DNA from 3 places in the Heyndrickxia sporothermodurans genome. Region 3 is predicted to be linked to each of the others. Evidence: riboswitches for the same ligand, from Rfam matches in the RefSeq annotation. Region 3 holds a riboswitch; each other region holds the start of a gene.

Region 1 (2,273 bases), on a different contig from region 3:
TTTTTTCGAGCAATTTTTCGCATGCCTTCAGAAGGCTCCATACCATACACATTTAATCCTTTATTTAATAACTTCGCCGTTAAATTTCCAGTTCCTACACCAAACTCAACAACGGTTCCGGAAGAATGTTCAGCAACTTTCGTTAATATTTCATCATAATGGATAAACACATCTTCATATTCCGGATCATTTCCGGAAACTGTATTGTCATAAGAAAGGGACCATTCATCAAAAAGCTCATTAAATTCTCTGCCCAAACTTAATCCCCTCATTTCCTATAAATTAACTATGAATTAACTTTAGCACGGAATAGGTGAAAGTGCAATTACTTGAATAAAAAATGGGCAATATCCATCATAGTGGTCGTTTTCACTTGAACGGGACTTTTGCTTTTTCAAAAAGATTTTTCAAAAGAAAGGATTTGCATTAAAATAGAAAGTGGAGATTGTTTAATAAATACAACTTGAACATTCACATTCTAATTAGAGGTGATATCATGACATTATTGTCTGAAATTCTAAGCTATAACGAGGACTTTGTTTCTCAAAAAAAATATGAAGATTTTTCAACGACGAAATTTCCTGATAAACGATTGGTCATTTTAACTTGCATGGATACAAGACTAGTTGAACTTTTACATAAAGCGACCAATACGAAAAACGGGGATGTAAAAATCGTAAAAAATGCTGGGGCGATCGTCTCTCACCCTTTTGGAAGTATTATGAAAAGTCTATTGATTGCTGTTTATGAACTCCAGGCTGACGAAATATTAGTTATTGGACATCATGATTGTGGAATGAGCGCAATCGAGAGTGCCTCCATGTTAGAAAAGATTAAACAAAGAGGCATTGACGAAAAAACACTGGAAACGATTAAGTATTCTGGGATTAATTTAGATGAATGGTTCCAAGGATTTGATCATGTAGAAGAAAGTGTAGAACATAGTGTTAAAATGATTAAACAACATCCTTTATTATCAAATGACATTCCCGTACACGGTCTAGTTATTGATCCGGAAACAGGAAAATTAGATCTTGTTGTTGATGGATATAAAAACTAACTCTTTCCCTGCCTTGTTCAGGGAACTTCTTTTTAACGTTGCTTATCTTTATAAGCAATTCCTTGCAAAATATATTCAAAATAATGTTTAATATTTGATTTCCGCTTTTTGATGATTTGAAACATATGCAAGAGCTCTAGTAATTGTGTACGACTGAGATGAGTGACCAAAACATTTATAATTGTTTCGGTGTTTACCTCGTGTAATTCCCCCTCTTTAGTTCTAATTTTTAGTCCTGATAATGGGGAAATATACATTTTTAGCAAACCTATTAATTGATTTAAACTAATTCGTACATTCGAGTAATCCGTATGTGTGTCAATGTTAATTGACGGTTTTTGCATTATAATCCCCCCATTCCTAGTGAAATTAATAAGAATAGAAATAAAAAAACTATTCCTAAATGAAGAAATAGTCAAATAAGACATTCAATAAGTATGACTATTCGGTGGCCCGGCGATCATCATTCCTTGGAACCTTAGACCCGTAGCTTTGCGTCCCTCACTTTCGCAAGGTTTGCCATTATCGTAAAATCAGTGTTTTAAAATTTTGCTAATATACATTTTATATCTGTCCTTATCTTTTATCAACAATTATTGCTATTTTTCGACATCTTTTCACGCATTTTTCAAAATTATTTTTCGAATATTTATAAAATTACAACCAGTAGTGGTATTATAGTCTTATATAAACAATAGGAGAGGGACTCGAATGAAAAAAACTGCACAAATTGTTTTAATTTCTATTTCAATCCTATTTTCCGTTGGCCAAGCTGTCATTAAACAAACCTTTCATTTTAGTGACATCATTGACGCTACCATTGCGACAGTTATTGCCTGGTTTGTTGGCTGGCAATATGATAAGCTTCAATACTTTGCAAAGAAAAAAAAAGAAAATGAAGATGGTTATAGAAAATTAATTGATTGGTTACCAAATCCGATTATCATTCATGACAATAAAATTATTATTTACGTAAATGAAGCGGCGATTTCAATGGTAAATGCTAGATCAAAACATCAAATCATCTCAAAATCAATAATCGACTTTATTAGTAAGGAATATACTGATAGGGTTAATGAAAGATTGCATCAAATAAAAAAAGAAAGACAACCACTTCCTAACATTGAATACAAATTGACTCGATTTGATGGGCAATCGATATTTTTTGATGCAACGTCAGTATTATCGCGATATGAAGGAAAAGATGTCATTT
Region 2 (2,273 bases), on a different contig from region 3:
TGAAGAGATAGTTGGAAAATCACTAAAACCGGTACGTGATCAGGTCATTATCGCAACTAAGGTAGGTAATCGCTGGAATGATGATAAAACGAGTTGGCATTGGGATCCCTCAAAAGCTTATATTAAAGAAGCGGTAAAAAATAGTCTTCACCGTCTACAAACAGATTATATCGATTTATATCAATTGCACGGCGGGACAATTCAAGATCCGATTGATGAAACAATTGAAGCTTTTGAGGAACTAAAAAAAGAAGGATTAATTAGATATTATGGAATCTCTTCCATTCGCCCAAATGTCATCCGAGAATATGTGCAAAAATCGAATATTGTAAGCGTAATGATCCAGTATAGTTTGCTAGATCGTCGTCCAGAAGAGGACATACTCCCTCTTTTAAAAGAACATTCTGTTAGTGCGGTGACAAGAGGACCTGTTGCGAAAGGGATATTAAGCGAAAGAAGCATAGAAAAGATTTCGGAAAAAGGGTATTTGGATTATTCCTATCAGGAATTAGTTGAATTAATGCAAGAAATCAAGGATAAATTATTGCTGGGAAACCGCAAAATGACAGAACTTGCTCTGCAGTATAATTTAGCTAATGAATCAGTTGCTTCCGTAATTACCGGTGCCAGCAACGCGGAACAAATTAGGGAAAATGCCAAAGCAGTTGAGAAGAGTCCATTATCTAAAGAAGAACGCGATTTATTAATTAAGTTGACTAAACAAAATAAATACACAGACCACAGATGATTTGATCATTCACAAAAAGCTTTTTTTAAAAATAAACAGAATAATCCTAAAAAAACATTTCTACATCTATATATGACTTTCGACAAAATATATTACTTTTAAGTATTATTTTTAGAAGCCTTTGACGGTCAAGTTACATAAATAAGTTAGTAAATCGACTTTAATTTACATCAAAATACAAAATTCTTTGATTATCTACAAGATTTGATTCAATCTGCTGCAAATTAATGTATTTTCGACATCGACAAATTCCACGAGTATCCAACTATCTAATCCTTTATACTCAGGTTTGTAGGGAATAGACAATAAGTAATAGCAAAAATGAAGGTAATTTTCATCAGAAAAGGGCAAACCTATTGAAAAATAGGGACGCAAAGTCACAGATCTAAGGATTGGGATACTAGGCGAAACCCGGTGTCCCGACTATGGTGGCTGGACTACCTAAATACTATCATCGTATTTTAGGGGGATAAAAATGGAAAATCAAATGAAGGTAGATGAAAAGTCGTTAGATCAAGAATGGGTTAACTTAATTTTGGATGCAATAGATATGGGAATAAGTATTTCTGATATTAAAGAATACTTTTCAAAAAATAAACTGGAGGTTAAATTTTAAAAAATGGGTACATAGTTCATATGTTAGGCGTATTTTTTGTTCTAAATATGAAACAATTCCTTCGCTATATGTTATAATAATTCGGAGGAAGGTGAGAAGTGTATGATTGGTCAGCGTATTAAAAATTTTCGACTTCAAAAACAATTATCTTTATCAGAACTTGCGGAAAAGGCTGGAGTTGCGAAATCATATTTAAGCTCCATTGAGCGAAATATCCAATCCAATCCTTCTGTTCAATTTCTTGAAAAAATTGCCGCCGTTTTAGGAATTTCCGTGAACTCCTTATTACATGAGGAGATTGAAAAAACGGATGAAAACGAACTTGATTCAGACTGGGAACTTCTCGTTCGTGAAGCAATGAATTCTGGTGTATCGAAAGATGAGTTCCGTGAGTTTATAGAATTTAATAAATGGAAATTAAATAATAATAAATAAAAGCGTTCAGTTGGACGCTTTTATATTTTTACAATCCAATATAAATGAAGTGAAAATACAAACGAGTAAATCAAAACGGCCATATACGCCGTGTATTTTACTATGTTTTTTGCAGGTACTTTTTTTACATATAGAAAACTATATAATATGAAGGAAAACGACAGTTTCACTGCTAAAAACAAGATTGAATGTTGATTGTATATATAATCCATTAATGGGTTTGCCTCTTTTATCATACCTAACTTTAGACCAATAAACGTAATTACTGCATCAATGATATTTAGTGCTGCCAAACAATGAAAGGCAACAATCATAGAACCTCCCCATTCACATTTGTATTTTTCTTTTTTGGATATGAATAGTTGTGATTATTGCGATAATGACAAAATAAGTCCCATAAATTATGACTGAGAGTAATTTATTGCTAGCGAATAAACTGCCTGCAAACGTAAAAATAACAATTGAAGGAAACTT
Region 3 (2,273 bases):
TTTCTCTGTTTCAGTTTGAATACCGGAAATAAGTTCTTCAATCTGCTTAGCTGATTCCCTTGACTGCTCTGCAAGTTTCCTTACTTCATCAGCTACTACTGCGAATCCTTTTCCTTGTTCTCCTGCCCTTGCAGCTTCAATGGCAGCATTTAAAGCTAATAAGTTAGTTTGGTCTGCGACGTCGGTTATTAACTGAACAATCTTACTGATTTCATCTGAGCGTGTTTTCAAAGCTAAAATGCTATCTTCCGAATTTTTCGTTGAACTACTGATATAGGCCATTTGCTCTTTAACTTTGTTGACTGATTCATTCCCTATTTGAGCTTGCTCTTCCGTTTTAACAGAAAGCTCACTGACATCTGTTGAATTACGTGCAACTGAATCAACACCAGTAGCTAATTCTTGTAAAGATTGGAGAACTTCATCTGTTGCCTCCGTCTGAGTATTAAAACGCGACGACATTTCGGTAATTTCACTTGTTATCTGTTCAATTGTTTTACCTGACTCTTCCACTGAGGAGTAAAGAGTATTCGCATGATCTGTAGTCTCACTAGATGCAGATTTCACCGAATTTAAGAGTTTTCCAACCGTTTCAACCATCACATTAAATTTAACTGCTAATTGACCAAACTCACCTTTCGTCTCTTTTAATTTAACTGAATAATCTCCATTTGATACCTTTTCAATCCCAACCATCATGCCCTGGATAGGTCTAAATGCTCTGTTCATAATAAAGTATTGAATCACTGATGCCACAATCAATAATCCTATTAAAATACTAATAATAATCAGCGTTTCATGATGTTTACCCTCAATATAAGATTTTGCTTCAAAATCTACTCCGTAATAAGCTACTACATCACCTTGCGCGTTCATAATTGGTTTTAACACCGTAATCCATGTTCCAAAAGAATCTTTATAGGGTTCAGAAGAGACTAATGACTTTGTCTCTTTCATTTTCTTAATGGCTTTGGCAATGATTTCAGGCTGTGTATACATATCTCCGATGTTAAGATTGGATTTCTTGAAATCCTCCATAAGAAAGGTTGGTCCTGAAACAACACTCGTATCTGTACCATTTTTCAACTCAGTCCCAAAAATGTACCCTTGGGCCACTGCAGGTTGATATTTTGCTAATTTATCAAAATGTTCGACAAGACTTTTCGAAATCTCACTATTCTCATCCTTACTTTCCATTAAGGATAAAATATCATCATTATTTAAATCTTTTGACCAAGCCTTTACCGTGTTGGTCGAATCGGTTGCTAACTTATCCATTAGAAAATTCATGTCTGAAAAATAACTAATGCTTGTAACAACAATAGCAACTACTAATGTACTTATGACGCTTACCATCGTAAATCGCGCTTTGTATGAAACATTTGCAAAACTAAAGAACTTCTTCAAAATAATCATTCCTTTCATTATTTTATTAAATCTCTCCAGATAATTACCAAATCACTAGGTCTATACTCTTTCATTACCAGCCATGCGCTTCCATCAAATATAGAGGTTTAATAAAGGTTTTACACAAGAAAAAAAGCTCACCAATTAAAGATTGGTGAGCTTCTAATAAAATGAAATTAAATGAAGCTATAGCTATACTTCTAAACTCATTTCAAATTTCCAATCCTTCTTGGTAACCCGGCGGTCCTAGCTTATAAGCCTTAGATCCGTAGCTTTGCGTCCTTATCTTTCAATAAGTTTGCCATTATCATAAGGTAATCCTTTATTAAATTGTATTAGCTAGAAATCTGTTTCTAATTTAGAGATAGGATGTATAAGTAGACCTAAATAACTATCAATCCAATAGGATATTATACTCAAGTAAAAGAGGATTACTTGGTTAATTTTACCCATACCAAGACATTATACAGGGTAAAATGTTATATGTGAATAATAAAATAGGGAATTACTTTAAAAATGTGAACTTTTTGTGCAAACCATTATTGAGTAACTAGTGATATATAAATAAGCGGAGATTCTCCGGTTATACTGCTGAATAAAGTTTGGTTTGGGGGATATAAGCGGAAATTTTCCGATTAAGCAAAGAAAAATTACCTATTTTCATGTTTTTTGAGTAAATAGCCGGAAAACTTCCGTCTATTTTAGCTAATTTCAGTGCTATTATGCTAATTAAGGGAACTTTCTCCGCTTATTTATCAGACTCGCTTTAGCATCTAGTGCGCTTGTGATTTTGTGAAAAAAAAGAGTCTGGGATATAACTAGCATCAAATAGTGAGAAAGGTGAATCCTTATATTACTTTAGTAGT

What was found. A riboswitch is a leader RNA that binds a small molecule or an ion and turns the genes downstream of it on or off. The one in region 3 is predicted to bind cyclic di-GMP.
Region 1: linked by a shared signal. The riboswitch ahead of B5V89_RS14575 (hypothetical protein) and the one ahead of B5V89_RS00740 (methyl-accepting chemotaxis protein) in region 3 are both predicted to bind cyclic di-GMP.
Region 2: linked by a shared signal. The riboswitch ahead of B5V89_RS07680 (anti-repressor SinI family protein) and the one ahead of B5V89_RS00740 (methyl-accepting chemotaxis protein) in region 3 are both predicted to bind cyclic di-GMP.

What each region holds. Positions count from the first base shown of each region.
Region 1 is NZ_NAZB01000034.1:26,095-28,367, forward strand. Features, by position in the region: gene B5V89_RS14565 (class I SAM-dependent DNA methyltransferase) at 1-257, opposite strand, end outside; gene B5V89_RS14570 (beta-class carbonic anhydrase) at 497-1,060, shown strand; gene B5V89_RS14575 (hypothetical protein) at 1,093-1,404, opposite strand; cyclic di-GMP riboswitch class I at 1,505-1,591, opposite strand; gene B5V89_RS14580 (ATP-binding protein) at 1,772-2,273, shown strand, end outside.
Region 2 is NZ_NAZB01000019.1:17,196-19,468, reverse strand. Features, by position in the region: gene B5V89_RS07685 (aldo/keto reductase) at 1-748, shown strand, start outside; cyclic di-GMP riboswitch class I at 1,085-1,193, shown strand; gene B5V89_RS07680 (anti-repressor SinI family protein) at 1,236-1,364, shown strand; gene B5V89_RS07675 (helix-turn-helix domain-containing protein) at 1,467-1,799, shown strand; gene B5V89_RS07670 (DUF5658 family protein) at 1,820-2,113, opposite strand; gene B5V89_RS07665 (TVP38/TMEM64 family protein) at 2,127-2,273, opposite strand, start outside.
Region 3 is NZ_NAZB01000004.1:26,612-28,884, reverse strand. Features, by position in the region: gene B5V89_RS00740 (methyl-accepting chemotaxis protein) at 1-1,425, opposite strand, end outside; cyclic di-GMP riboswitch class I at 1,636-1,720, opposite strand.